Regions from separate parts of the Modestobacter sp. SYSU DS0511 genome, predicted to be linked through region 2. Evidence: riboswitches for the same ligand, from Rfam matches in the RefSeq annotation. Region 2 holds a riboswitch; the other holds the start of a gene.
What was found. Region 2 has a riboswitch for cyclic di-AMP ahead of ACI783_RS13655 (aggregation-promoting factor C-terminal-like domain-containing protein). Riboswitches for the same ligand answer to the same signal wherever they lie in the genome.
Positions count from the first base shown of each region.

Region 1: it holds a riboswitch for cyclic di-AMP, as region 2 does, so the genes downstream of both, ACI783_RS08525 (NlpC/P60 family protein) here and ACI783_RS13655 (aggregation-promoting factor C-terminal-like domain-containing protein) in region 2, are expected to answer to the same signal.

Region 1 covers NZ_JBJGZY010000013.1:16,505-23,593, reverse strand. The annotation lists gene ACI783_RS08545 (carbon-nitrogen hydrolase family protein) at 1-249, opposite strand, end outside; gene ACI783_RS08540 (TrmB family transcriptional regulator) at 447-1,241, opposite strand; gene ACI783_RS08535 (serine hydrolase domain-containing protein) at 1,374-2,696, opposite strand; gene ACI783_RS08530 (DUF3817 domain-containing protein) at 2,706-3,053, opposite strand; gene ACI783_RS08525 (NlpC/P60 family protein) at 3,232-4,356, opposite strand; cyclic di-AMP (ydaO/yuaA leader) riboswitch at 4,372-4,541, opposite strand; gene ACI783_RS08520 (GNAT family N-acetyltransferase) at 4,979-5,437, shown strand; gene ACI783_RS08515 (phytoene desaturase family protein) at 5,434-6,984, shown strand; gene ACI783_RS08510 (hypothetical protein) at 7,076-7,089, shown strand, end outside.
Region 2 covers NZ_JBJGZY010000026.1:6,422-13,510, forward strand. The annotation lists gene ACI783_RS13635 (hypothetical protein) at 1-174, opposite strand, end outside; gene ACI783_RS13640 (cupin domain-containing protein) at 211-603, opposite strand; gene ACI783_RS13645 (universal stress protein) at 898-1,446, shown strand; gene ACI783_RS13650 (class I SAM-dependent methyltransferase) at 1,493-2,140, shown strand; cyclic di-AMP (ydaO/yuaA leader) riboswitch at 2,304-2,452, shown strand; gene ACI783_RS13655 (aggregation-promoting factor C-terminal-like domain-containing protein) at 2,468-3,403, shown strand; gene ACI783_RS13660 (YceI family protein) at 3,564-4,163, shown strand; gene mftD (pre-mycofactocin synthase MftD) at 4,340-5,581, shown strand; gene ACI783_RS13670 (serine hydrolase domain-containing protein) at 5,684-6,811, shown strand; gene ACI783_RS13675 (maleylpyruvate isomerase N-terminal domain-containing protein) at 6,815-7,089, opposite strand, start outside.

The DNA of each region.
Region 1 (7,089 bases), on a different contig from region 2:
CCCGGGGACCTCGATGGCCGACTCCACCATCCGGACCTGGAAGTCATGCTGGTCGACCGGCGGCAGCACGCTCGTCCACAGTGGGAAGCCTGCGATGAACGACTCGCCGAAGGCGACGAGCTGGGCGCCTTCGGACGCCGCTTGGGCGACCAACCCCTCCAGCTTGTCGATGGTCGCCTCCGTGTCGAACATGACCGGAGCCGCCTGAACGGCAGCAACCCTCAACGGGGTGGATCTCTTGATGGACACGACTCGCACACCTCCATGCGCCGGGATGCCGAGGCGCCGCGCGCCCCGGAACGACTGCCCGGAAAGCTAGGCAAGGCGTGGGTGCACGGCGATACCGTCAGGTAGCAATCGAGTAATCGCAGTGTCGAGGACTTCCGACACTGTTTCCACGCCCGTGGTCGGTGGCTGACCAGCGGCTGGCCGATGGCCGCCCGGACTCACCGGGCTTCGCTCACTCCCCAGAGGACCTCGAAGAGGTTGGCCTGCATCGTGGCGTACTCGGAGCTCTCGATCTTGACCGCGAACGACTCGTCAGTCGAGGAGAGCATCACCACCGAGTCGGTGCCGATGATCGAGGTCATGGTGTAGACGTAGGACGGCGGGGCCCAGCGGGCCTCCCGGAACTCGGGGTCGCTGGTGAGCCAGCCCGGAGAGGTGTCCTTCTCGGCCGAACGGATCACCTTGAGGAAGATCCGGCGGCGTCCTCGCTCGCGGACGTACCCCTCCATGACGTCCTGGCCGATCGCCGCGTACAGGTCTTCCATGGACATGATCGCGCGCAGGTCGCATCCCCAGTTCAACGTCTCGAACAGCGCCTGCCGGATTCCCGCCGCGCCGTCGTAGTGGCTGGTCCGGGGGAACGGCCCCGCCTTCTCGTGGATCGCACGCAACCGTGGCACGACCTCGTCCAGGATGCGCTTGCGCTGGTGCCACTCCCCGAGCAGTCGTCCGGGGTCGTTCGGGCGGAGGACCTTCGTCCCGGCTCTGCGCTTCACCCGATCGGAATCGACGAGTTCCACGAGACCACGCTGCCGGAGGTGACCGGTGAGGTCGTATGCGTGGCTCCGCGTGATGCCGCTGGCCATGGCGACCTCGGCCACCGTGGGCTGCCGCATCTCCAGCAGCATCAGGTAGAAGCGCGCGGCCTTCGGCTCGATGCCGATCTCGACCAACTGCTGGAGGAGCAGGCCGCGCAGATCGGGCGACTGCTCGCCACCGTCCGTGTGGTCCACGGCAGCAGGCTAGCGATCCCCGAGCCAGCCGCCCCTCTGTGACGGACGACGGTGCCGTCGCAGTCTCGGCGCTGATCGAACAGCGCGATCGGGGGAGGACACCGTCGCGTCGAGGCCACGCCGGGGATCAGCTCAGCGCCAGCCCCGCGCGTCCACCCCGCCGGGCACCGGCGCATCGGGGTCGTAGGGCGTGCGGGTGAAGACGAAGGTCGCCAGGTCCAGGTGGTCGGGGGCGATCCGCAGCGTCTCCCCCGCGTAGTAGCCGTCCAGGCCCACCCAGGTGCCGTCCGCCCGCGCGGTGAACCGGCTGGCCCGGCCGGGGCGGCCGGGCAGCGGGCCCAGGTGCAGCAGCCGGTCGCCCTGCGCCCGCAGCACGTGCGGGGCCGGCCCCCAGAACCACACGCCGAGGACGTCCAGCGGCACCGGCGGGGGCGCCGGCGTCCAGGCGTCGACGACGCGCGGCTCGGCCGCCCGGAGGTCGGCCAGCAGCCCGGGGACGAGCGGGTCCAGCCCGCTGGTGGTGTTGGCCAGCATCACCGCGCCCGCCTGCTCGGCCCGGTCGACGAACACCCCGGCGAGGAACCCGGGCATCGAGCCGCCGTGGCCGACCAGCGTCACCCCGTCGGCGCGCACCACCTGCAGACCCAGGCCGTACGCCGACCAGCCGGCCGCGGCGGAGTCGACCCCGGCCGGAACGGTCATCTCCTCCAGGGTGGCCGGGGAGACCACGTCGTCGGTGTCACCGAGCAGGAAGACCGCGAACCGCCCCAGGTCGGCCAGCGTGGCCCACAGCTGACCGGCCGCGGCCATCACCCCGGCGTCGTGCTCGGGTTCGGGCAGCACGACGTCGGCCCACGGGTGCACCGCGTGGCCCTGGGCGGCAGCGCCGCTGGGACGCGGGGTGGTGCGGGTCATGCCCAGGGGCAGCAGCACCTCGTCCCGGACGACGTCCGCCCACGGCCGGCCGCGGTGCCGGGCGACCAGCTCACCGAGCAGGCCGAAGCCGAGGTTGGAGTAGTGGAACCGCCGGGCGGCGCCGAGCACCACGTCGTCGTCGCTGAGCGGCAACTCGGCCAGCGATCCGCCGGGTACGCGCTCCCACCAGCCGCCCGGGCTCTCCGACCCCGCCCCGGCCAGGTGGGAGAGGAGCTGACCGACCGTGCGGTCACCCAGCGGGGTGCCCGGCAGGTGCTCGTCCAGCAGGTCGTCAAGGCCCAGGACGCCCTCGTCGCGCAGCCGCATCACCACCAGGGCGGTGACCGTCTTGCTGATCGAGCCGAGCCGGTACTGGACGTCGGTGTGCGGGTCGGCGACGTCCCCCCGCCCGGCCGACCAGGCGAGCCCGCCGCCCCGGACGACGCCGGCGACCAGGCTGGGGGCCCGTCCGTCGCGCTGCACGCGGGCGGTGCGGGCCAGCAGGGTGCGGGCGGTGGAGGGCAGCACTGGCTCGGCCATGCCGGGAGGCTAGCCAGCCCGGACGGCTGCGGTCTCCCCCACCGGCAGCCGGCCGGTGCGGCGGGCCCAGTGCTCGAACCAGAGGGTCACCAGCGGCGGCACCGAGGCGGCCAGCGCGAGGACGGTGGTGCCGAGGGACCAGCCGAGCACCCGCCAGGCGACGAGCGTCACCGCGACGTAGGCGATGAAGACCGCACCGTGCACCGGGCCGAACACCTGGACGCCGACCTCGGAGGTCTTCGGCACGTACTTGACGAACATCCCGGCGAGGAGCAGCACCCAGGACACCGCCTCGGCGACGGCGACGACGCGGAACGTGCGGGCGACGGGGGCGGGGGCGAGCAGTCGGGCAGCCACGACCGGGGACAACGAACCACCGGTGCCGCAGTCTCCCGGATGTGATGAAGACCCTCCTCCCCACCCTTCGCGAGCTCAGGGCGGGACCCGGGAGGGGCCATTGCACGACGCGGAGACGCCGGTGCCCCGGCCGCCGAGAGGCGACCGGGGCACCGGTGTTCGTGCTGGAGCGCTGGCGTCAGCCGGCGATGCGGCGCATCGCGGTGATCGGGCTGACCGCGTCGATGCTGGCGACCTTGACGACGTCGCCGGAGGTCGGCGCGTGCACCATCTGGCCGTTGCCGATGTAGATGCCGATGTGGCTGACCGGGCTGCGGAAGGCGATGAGGTCGCCCGGCTGCAGCTCTCCGCGGGAGACCGCACGACCCATGCTCGCCTGGGCCCGGCTGGAGTGCGGCAGGGAGATGCCGGCGGCGGCGTAGGCGTACTGCACCAGACCGGAGCAGTCGAACGACCCCGGGCCGGCGGCGGCCCAGACGTAGGGCTTGCCCTGCTGGGCCATGGCGGTGCTGACCGCGGTCGCCGCGGCACCGCTGGAGGCGACGACCGGGGCGGACGGGGCCTGGGCGGCCGGGGCTGCGGCGCGGGCGGCGTTGCCGCCCCCACCCGACCCGGAGCCGGAGCCCGATGCCTGCTCGGCCGCGGCGGCCTCAGCGGCGTGCCGCCGCTCGGCCTCGGCCCGGGAGGCGGCCTGCTCCGCGGCGGAGAGCCGCTCGTACATCGCCTGGTACTCGGCGATCTGCTTGTTCAGGTCGGTGCGCTGCTGCTCGACCCGGTCCAGCTGGGCCTGTGCCTCGGTGGCGGCGGCCTCGGCCGCGGCCTGGGCCTCGGTGGCCTGCTCGTCGGCCGCGACGGCCTCGCCCAGGATCCCGTTGTTGTGGTCGGCGATGGAGCCCAGCGTGCCGACGCGGTCCATCAGCTCGTCGGCGGACTCGCTGGTGAGCATCGCCTGCAGGGTGCTCAGCTGGTCGCCGGTGTAGGCGCTGCGGGCGACCTCCCGGACCCGGTCACGGGCGCCGGCCAGGGCGGCCTCGGCGGCCTCGACCTGGGCGGCGGCGGCGTCGACCTCGGCCTGCGTGGCCTCGAGCTCGACGCGGGCGTGGTTGAACTGCTCGGTGACGACCTCGAGGTCGTGCGCGCGCTCGGCGACCAGCGTGGCCGCCTCGGCGGAGGTGGTGGGCTCGGCCGCGGCGGGCGCGGGAGCCAGCAGGGTGGTGGCGACGAGCGCCCCGGCGGCGAAGAAGGTGACGACGGCCCGGCGGGAAGTGGACCCGCGGCGGGCAGGGTTGAGCGAACTCGCCATGTTCGGCGGGTGGTCCTTTCTTCCAACGTGCCGCCTACCGAGTTAGCTGACGGGTTCGGATGGGAAGACACCCGGCACGTGCGGTCCGATCGGGCCGCTCAGTGCTTCACCCCAGTGCTGCGGTGGGTCCCCGGTCCCCTGGCCCGCCGGAGTGCACGGGCCGCGGAGTTCGGCGGCGGTCTGGTCGGTCGCCACCGAGAGGTGGCTGAGGTGCCCGTCCGGACCGTCGCCCACCGTAAGGGCGTTATGGGCTCGTGACAAAGGTCCTTTGCGATTTTGTTGAGAAACTCCGTGGGTGTGCTGCGACACGCTCACCGAGCGTGACTGGCGCGCCGGGCCTGTGGGTCACCGCCGCCCACGGCCCCCCACCTCACCCGCGCCCGGGACGCCGACACGCGACCTGAACTGGGCGCCTGCATCCCGCACCGGACGGCGCGGTCGCCGGTCTCGAACCGCGCCCCTCAGCACCTTGCCGACCCCTTCCCGTCACGCTCCGCCAGCGGCTCCACACCCCGCGCCGCCACCGCATCAGGGGCTGGGTACTCCCCCGGCGTGGCGGTCGCCGGCCCTGGCCCGGGGACCTGGTAGAGGGAGCCGGAGCACGGCGCGCCAGGATGACCGGGTGCCGACCCTCGCCACCGCCCCCTGGGACGACCCGGACGTCGTCGCGCTGACCGCCGCCCAGCAGGTCGAGCTGCGCGCCCGCTACGACGGCGCCGGCGAACCCGGGGTGCCCCCGTCCGCCGCCGACGTCGCGGTGGTGCTGCTCGCCCGCGACGACGACGGCACCCCGATCGGCTGCGGCGCGCTGCGCCCGCTGGGGCCGGACGAGGCGGAGATCAAGCGGATGTACGTCGTCCCCGGCGCCCGTGGGCGAGGGGTGTCCAGGCTGCTGCTCGCCGGGCTGGAGACCGAGGCGGTGACCCGCGGGTGGACGACGGTGCGGCTGGAGACCGGCGTCCGGCAGCCGGAGGCGATCGCGCTGTACCGGTCGACGGGCTACCGGCCGGTCGAGGCGTTCGGGCACTACGTCGGCGCCGACGACCCGCACGCGGTCTTCCTCGCCCGGGAGCTGGCGTGAGCACCGCGGCCCGCTACGACGCGGTCGTCGTCGGGGGTGGGCACAACGGGCTGGTCGCCGCCGCCTACCTGGCGCGCGCCGGGTGGTCGGTGCTCGTGCTCGAGCAGCGGGACGTGCTCGGCGGCGCCGCCATCAGCCAGCACGTGTTCCCCGGCGTCGACGTCCGGCTCTCGGCGTACTCCTACCTGGTCAGCCTGCTGCCCGACCGGATCGTCACCGACCTGGGCCTGCCGCTGGACCTGCGGGACCGCGCGGTCGCGTCCTGGACGCCGCTGCGCCGCCACGGCCGGCACCGGAGCCTGCTGGTCGAGCGGGACGAGGGGCCGGCGACGGCGGCGTCCTTCCGCGCGCTCACCGGCGGGGACGCCGAGCTGGCCGGCTGGCAGCGGTTCTACGGCCGGCTGGCCACCCTGGCCGAGGACCTGGCGCCCACGTTCACCGAGCCGCTGCCCAGCGAGGCGGAGCTCGCCGGCCGGCTGCGCGACCCGGGCATCTGGCGCGACCTGCGCGAGCGTCCGCTGGCCGACGTCGTCGCCGACCACCTGTCCGACGACGACGTGCGCGGCATCGTCCTCACCGACGGCCTGATCGGCACCTTCGCCGACGTGCACGCGGCCGACGGGCTGGCCGGGCGCTGCTTCCTCTACCACCTGGTCGGCAACGGCACCGGCCGCTGGCGGGTGCCGGTGGGCGGCATGGGCGCGGTCAGCGGCGCGATCGCCACCGCCGCCCGCGCGGCGGGCGCCCGGCTGGTCACCCGGGCCACCGCCACCGCGATCGAGGCCCGCGCCGACGGGGTCACGGTGCACTGGACCGACGACGAGGGGACGGCGCACGCGGCCGACGCCGGGCACGTGGTGGGCGGCGCCGCGCCGGCCGTGCTCGACGAGCTGCTCGGCGCGCCGGCCACGCCACGGCCCTCGGGCTCGCAGCTCAAGGTCAACATGGTGCTGCGGCGGCTGCCCGGGCTGCGCTCCGGGGACGACCCGCACCGGGTGTTCAGCGGGACCGTGCACGTCGACGAGTCCGCGTCGGCCATCGACGCCGCCTACGCCCAGGCCGCCGCCGGGCGGCTGCCCGACGTCGTCCCGTTCGAGGTGTACTGCCACTCGCTGACCGACCCGTCGATCACCGGGGCGACCGGGCTGCACACGCTGACCCTCTTCGGGCTGCACACCCCGGCCGAGCTCTACGCGACCGACCCGGTGGGCACCCGCGAGGAGGCGGTGCGCCGGGTGGTCGCGCAGCTCGACGACCACCTCACCGAACCGCTGGCCGACTGCCTGGCCACCGACGCCGAGGGCCGGCCGTGCCTGCAGGCGGCCTCACCCCTGGACGTCGAGGCCGCGCTGGCGATGCCGGGCGGGCACATCTTCCACGGCGACCTCTCCTGGCCGGTGGCCACCGACCCGGAGCAGGCCGGCACCTGGGGCGTGGCGACGGCGCACCCGCGGGTGGTCGCGGCGTCGTCCGGGGGCACCGTGCGCGGCGGTGCGGTCAGCGGGCTGGGCGGCTTCGCCGCGGCCCAGCACCTGCTCGGGCGGTGACCGTCCCGGATCCGTGCGTGAGCAGCCGCTGCCGGGGAAGGAAGGCAGCAGAGCCCGGGACCGGCCGGTCCCGACGACGACTGGAGACGCCATGAGCACCCCGAC
Region 2 (7,089 bases):
GAAGCCGACGACGACGTTCACGCCGCCGGTCGAGGAGAGCGGACCGGTCAGCCCGGCCACCCCGCGGACCAGGTCCGCCGCGGAGCGGCCGGGCGCCAGGTCGGGCGCCGGGTCGAGCTCCAAGTAGCAGTGCTCGGGCGTCCCGAGCGCGACGATGCCGGGCTGCGGGGCCACGGCCTCACTGTGCCCGACACCCCGCAGCCGAGGGCATCAGTCGTTCGACGGCGGCTCGTCCTTGCCGGCCTCCTCGAGCGCGTCGGCCTCCTCCTTCGTCTTGTGCACGGCCTTGTCCGCGTGCTCCGGCGGCCCGTAGACGGTGTAGAGCACCAGGGGGTTGACGCCGTCGTTGACGAAGTTGTGCTTCTTGCCGGCCGGCACGACCACCAGGTCGCCCTGCGCCACCTTCTTCTCCTGGCCGCCGACCTTGGCCTTCGCGGTGCCGCTGACGAAGGTCAGGATCTGGTCGACGTCGTGCACCTCCTCGCCGATCTCCCCACCCGGCGGGATCGTCATGATCACCAGCTGGGTGTGTTCGCCGGTCCACAGCACGCGGCGGAAGTCGGCACTCTGCTCGGCGACGGTGGCGATGGTGAAGTGCTCCATGGGCGCCGTTCCTCCGTTCCCTCGATCGACTGGCCGGCGCGCGCCGGCCTCGATGACGAGTCAAGAGCAGGTCCGCCGTCGGCGCGATCCGAAGCCCCCGCCGGAGCGCCGTCCCTCGTGGCGGACACCGCCGAACCGGACGCCGACGGCTGGCTGGGGGGGGCCGGTGCCGGCGTCGGCGGGTCCGGGACCTCCGGCCCTGTGCGGTCGGGGGTCCGGTGGTCCAGGCTGGGCGCGAGCAGCCCGGTCGTCGGTGAGGGTCATGGGACGGCAGGGCACGGACAGGAGGACACGGTGACCGAGCAGGACGGCACGCGGGACGCGCTCGCGGCGGAGGTCGACGAGGTGATGGGCAACGCTGCTGGGGACGCGGCGCCCGCGGAGTCGTCGACCGGGGCGGTCGGGGGCGGGGTCGTCGTCGGCCACGACGGCTCCGGGTGCGCCCAGGAGGCGCTCGTGTGGGCGGCCGGCCTGGCCGAGCGGGCCGGGTGGCCGCTGCACGTCGTCCGTGCCTGGCGGATCGCCACCGCGCCCCAGCCGGCCAGCTGGTCGCCGGGGTACGTCCCGCCGGTGAGCGACTACGAGAAGGCGGTTCAGGCCGACCTGGAGGCCGACGTCGTGGCGGCGCTCGGCCAGGACCGCGCTACGGGCGTCACCTGCCACGTCGCGCACACCGCACCGGTGAAGGCGCTCATCGCCGCCGCCCGGCAGGCCGATCTCCTGGTGGTGGGTGCCCGCGGCCGCGGTGGCTTCGCCGGCCTGCTGCTGGGCTCGACCAGCGACCAGGTCACCCGGCACGCGCCCTGCCCCGTCACCGTGGTCCGGAGCGACCGCGAGGACTGACCACCCCGGCGGGTCGCGGCCGGGCCCGTGGGTGTCCACTGTCCGGGTGCCCGCCCCCGATCGCGTCCCGCCGTCCTTCCTGCAGGCCCACACCCGGGTCGAGCGGCCCACCCTGGTGCCCGAGGTGCAGCTGCACGTCGCCGACGACGTCGTCGCCCTGTGGGAGGCGATGGAGACCGAGGCCGGCGGCGCCGGCCAGGACCCGCCGTTCTGGGCCGCGGCCTGGCCGGGCGGCCAGGCCCTGGCCCGGTACGTCCTGGACACGCCGGACCTCGTCGCCGGCAAGCGGGTGCTGGACCTCGGTGCCGGGAGCGGCCTGGTCGCCGTGGCTGCGCGGCTCGCCGGGGCGGCGCAGGTCGTCGCCAGCGACGTCGACCCGTACTCGCACGCCGCGGTCGCGCTCAACGCCGAGCTCAACGGGGTCACCGGCATCGAGGTGGTGGGCGACGTGCTGGGCGAGGACGGGCCGGACGTGGACGTCGTGCTGGCCGGCGACGTCTGCTACGACCGGGAGATGACCGCCCGGGTGCTGCCGTACCTGGGCACCCACTGGCTGCGCGGCGCCACCGTCCTGCTCGGGGACCCGGGCCGCGCCTACCTGCCGCAGGAAGGGCTGCTGCCGGCCGCCACCCACGACGTCCCGGACGCCGACGGCGGGGAGGTCCGCCGGACGACGGTCTGGCGCCTGCCCTGAGCCGCGTGCGACCGGTGCGGCCTGCGGGACGGATCACACCGCGCTGACCAGGGGCGCCGTGGCGCATCCCGACGAACTGCCGGCGGAGCATTGTCACGAGGTCGTAAAGCGCCTTACCGTGGACAGGTCCGGCCGGACGTCACGTCCCCACTCGGGGAGCCCGCGCCGGATGCCGCCGAGTCGCTGTCCGCAGCGATCCGGGGACCCACCGAAGCACTGGGGTGAATCCCGCCCGGGCACGTGCCCGGCCGGGTAGGGCGCCTTCCCGCCCGAATCCGTCAGCTAACCCGGTAGGCGGCCACGGAAGAGCCCGGAGCCCCCTCCTTCATGTCCCCACGCGCCACCCCGCACGACCACGCCGGCCACGACCTGCCGGCCGACGGAGAACTGCCCACCACGGTCCTCCCCGTCGCCGGGGAGGAGACCTCCCGCCGTGCCCGCCGCCTGGCGCCCCCGGCCGGCCTGCGCCGTCCGGCGATGTACCTGGCCGCCGCCGCGGTCGGCGCGGTCGTGGTGAACGTCGTCGTGAGCGGGCAGACCGGCGCGCAGGCCACGGCGGCGCCCGAGCCGGTGAGCATCGCCACCCAGCTGGGCCTCACCGCCCAGCACGCCAGCACCGTCGTCGCCGAGGGGCAGGTCGGCGACCGGCTCGGGGCGCTCGCGGCCGACCGCAGCCAGCGCCAGGAGGCCGAGGCCGCCGCCCAGCAGGCGCAGGCCGCCGCTGTCGCCGCGGAGGAAGCGCGGCTGGCCGAGGAGGCCCGGCTGGCCGAGGAGGCGCGGCTGGCCGAGGAGGCGCGGCTCGCGGAAGAGGCGCGCAAGGCTGAGGAGGCGCGCCAGGCCGAAGCGGCGCGCCAGGCCGAGGAGGCGCGCCAGGCCGAGCAGGCGGCTGCGGCTGCAGCCCCGCGGTCGCAGTCCGGCTCCCGGTCCTCCGGTGGCGGTGCGCCTGCCCCCGCCCCGGCCCCCGCCGCGCCGGCCGGCTCCTTCCAGAGCTACGCGCTGTCCCAGCTGAGCGGGGACGCCGGTCAGTTCTCCTGCCTGGAGAAGCTGTGGGGCAAGGAGAGCGGCTGGAACCCCAACGCGCAGAACCCGCGCAGCACCGCCTATGGGATCGCGCAGTTCCTGGACTCCACCTGGAAGGGCACCGGGATCGCCAAGACCTCCGACGGCTATCGTCAGATCGACGCGGGCCTGATCTACATCAACAACCGGTACGGCTCGCCGTGCGGCGCGTGGTCGCAGTCGCAGTCCGCCGGCTGGTACTGATCTGATCGACCTGCTCCTGAACGAACCAGCACCGACGAGGAGGGGCCGCTCGCACCGGGCGGCCCCTCCTCGCGTGCCCAGCACGTCACCGCCCTGCCCGAATGTCACCCCCATCGGTCAGGATCACCGGGTGGACCACCCCGACCAGGAGGGCTGAACCGTGGGCAAGCACCGGGCACCCGAGCCCGCGGCCTCGGACTTCGACGCCGCGACGGCCGCGTTGGCCGACGTGACCGGCGACTACGTCGTCGACGCCGCGCACACCCGCATCGGCGTGCGGGCGCGGCACGCGATGGTGACGACGGTGCGCGGCGCGTTCACCGAGTTCGCCGGCACCGCCCATCTCGACACCGCCGACCCGGGTGCCAGCACCGTGTCGTTGCGCATCCGCACCGCCAGCATCGACACCGGCGCCCCCGACCGCGACGCGCACCTGCGCTCGCCGGACTTCCTGGACGTCGAGCGGTTCCCGGAGATGCGCTTCGACTCGACCGCGGTGCGCCAGGTCGACGACGAGGTCTACCGGGTCACCGGCGACCTGACCATCAAGGACGTCACCCGCACCGTCGAGATCGACTTCACCCTGACCGGCTCGGCCCTGGACCCCTTCGGCAACACGCGGGTCGGCTTCGAGGGGGCGCTGGCGATCAAGCGCAGCGACTGGGAGCTCACCTGGAACGCGGTCCTGGAGACCGGTGGTGTCCTGGTCAGCGACCGGATCCAGGTGGAGTTCGACGTCTCGGCGATCCGGGCCGGCTGACCCGCCCTGTTCCCGCCCGCCGGGTCGCGCGCCGCGGCGGCCGGTGTCCGGGAGGCGGAAGGGTTGTGTCCCAGGCCACTTCACCCCGCTACGGTGGCACTGAGTGCCAGCGGCTGCGGCCGCGGGCAGCGGGGGACGACGGCGTCCTCCGGTCCGAGCAGCAGGGGAGTGCGCAGATGGCGAACGCGTGGTTCGAGACGGTGGCCGAGGCGCAGCGGCGGGCCAAGCGCCGGTTGCCGAAGGGCGTGTACGGGGCGCTGGTCGCCGGCTCCGAGCGCGGGCTGACCGTCGACGACAACCTGGCCGCCTTCGCCGAGCTGGGCTTCGCCCCGCACACCGCCGGGCTGGCCAACGGCCGGCAGACGGCCACTCGCGTCATGGGCCAGGACATCGCGCTGCCGGTGCTGATCAGCCCGACCGGGGTGCAGGCGGTGCACCCCGACGGCGAGGTCGCCGTCGCGCGGGCCGCGGCCGCCCGCGGCACCGCGATCGGGCTCTCCTCGATGGCCAGCAAGCCGATGGAGGAGGTCATCGCCGCCAACCCGCAGACCTTCTTCCAGCTCTACTGGGTCGGCGACCGCGACCTGATGGCCGCCAAGGTCGAGCGCGCCCGGCGGGCCGGGGCGGCCGGGTTGATCGCCACGCTGGACTGGTCGTTCTCCTACGGCCGCGACTGGGGCAGCCCGTTCATCCCCGAGCGCATCAACCTCGAGGCGGTGCGGCGGTACGCCCCCCAGGTGGCCCTCAAGCCCAGCTGGCTGTGGGACTTCGCCAAGACCAAGAAGCTGCCCGACCTCACCGTGCCGAACATGGTCGCCAACCCCGGCGACCCGGCGCCCACCTTCTTCGAGGCCTACGGCATGTGGATGCAGTCGCCCATGCCGACCTGGGACGACGTCGCCTGGCTCCGGGAGCTGTGGGGCGATGACCGGCCGTTCATGCTCAAGGGCGTGATGCGCGTCGACGACGCCCGGCGGGCCGTCGACGCCGGGGTCAGCGCCATCTCCGTCTCCAACCACGGTGGCAACAACCTCGACGGCACCCCGGCCTCCGTCCGCGCCCTGCCGGCGATCGCCGAGGCCGTCGGCGACCAGGTCGAGGTGCTGCTGGACGGCGGCATCCGGCGCGGCGGCGACGTCGCCAAGGCCCTCGCCCTCGGAGCGAAGGCCGTGATGATCGGGCGCGCCTACCTCTGGGGCCTGGCAGCCAACGGGCAGGCCGGCGTGGAGAACGTGCTCGACGTGCTGCGCGACGGCCTCGGCTCGGCGATGGTCGGCCTGGGACGGGAGTCGGTGGCCGACCTGTGCCGGGACGACGTCGTCGTCCCGCCCGGCTTCGAGCGGTACCTGGGCGTCGACCAGGTCGCCGACGCCCCCCTGGAGAGCGTTCCCGCGCAGCACCGGCCCGCCCGGGGGTAGGAGCCGGGGGCCGTGGCGAGGGACTGCGGGCACCGATGACTTCGGGGCGGCTCGGCGGTCTGGGTGGGCAGAGGACCCGCCCGGTCGCCGAGGAGGCCGCCCATGTGCCCGCTGTCCCGCTTCGTTCCGCTGTGGTCGGTGCTCGAGCAGCGGGTCGCCGACGGGCGGCTGCCCGGTTACGCCGCCGCCGTCCGCTACCGGGGCGACACCGAGGTGCGCACCGGTGGCTGCCTGGTCCGCGGCGGCGGCGATCCGGTCACCTCTGACTCGCTGTTCCGGCTCGCGTCGCTGTCCAAGCCCTACGCCGGCGTGCTGACCCTGGCCCTCGTCGAGGACGGGGTGCTCACGCTGGACGACCGGGTGGCCCGGTGGCTGCCCGAGCTGGCCGACCCCCGGGTCCTTTCCGGGCCCGGGGGTCCGCTGACGGAGACCGTGCCGGCGGCACGGGAGATCACCGTGCGCGACCTGCTGACCAACACCGCCGGGTTCGGTGCGCTGTTCGACGGCAGCCCGCTGGACGTCGCCATGGTCGCCGCCGGCCTGGGGGCCGGGCCGTCGTCCCCGGTGCTCCCACCCGAGGAGTTCCTCGCCCGGCTGGCCGGGCTGCCGCTGGCGGCCCAGCCGGGGGAGCGGTGGCTGTACCAGACGTGCACCGACGTCCTCTCCGTGCTGCTCGTCCGCGCGACCGGCTGCTCGTTGGGTGAGCTCCTCGCCCGGCGGGTCACCGACCCGCTGGGGGTCGAGGCGACCGGCTTCTGGGCGCGCGACGCCCGGCGGCTGACCGCCGCGTACCTGCCCGAGGGAGGAGACCTGGTGCTGCTCGACGGCCCCGACGGGGCCGCCGCCCGGCCGCCGGTGTTCGAGGGGCTGGCCGCCGGGCTGGTCGCGACCGCCGGGGACGTGCTGACCTTCCTCGCGGCGCTCGCCGACGGCGGCGGCCCGGTGCTCGCGCCCGGGTCGGTCGCCGAGCTGACCACCCCGTCGCTCACCGAACGGCAGCGGGCGACGGCCGGGGCGTTCCTGCCCGACGGTCTCTCGTGGGGGCTGCAGACCGGCGTGCGGGTGGACGACGGCGTGCCCGGCGGCTTCGGCTGGGACGGCGGCACCGGCACCACCGGCTGGGCCGACCCCGCCCGCGACCTGGTGGCCGTGCTGCTGACCACCCGCGGGTTCGGCGGCCCGGGGGAGGGCACCGACTGGTTCTGGCCGGAGCTGCACCGCTGCCTGTGACGGTCAGCCGCGGCGCAGCCGGCCCAGCAGGCCACCCGCGCCGCCGAGGGTGCGGGCGGCCAACTGCAGGAGGGGACCGCCGGGGATGCCGGGCGCGGACTCGACGACCGGCGCCAGCCGCATCAGCCCGCCCAGCTGGTGCACCGTGAGCCGGCGGCGGGCGAGCGCGGCCACCGGGTTCGCCCGGCCGGAGGCGGCGTCCAGCAGCAGGTCGGCCGGAGCCTCGACCGCGGGGCCGGCCGGCCGTCCCGGGGGCACGCGCGTCACGGTCCAGCCGC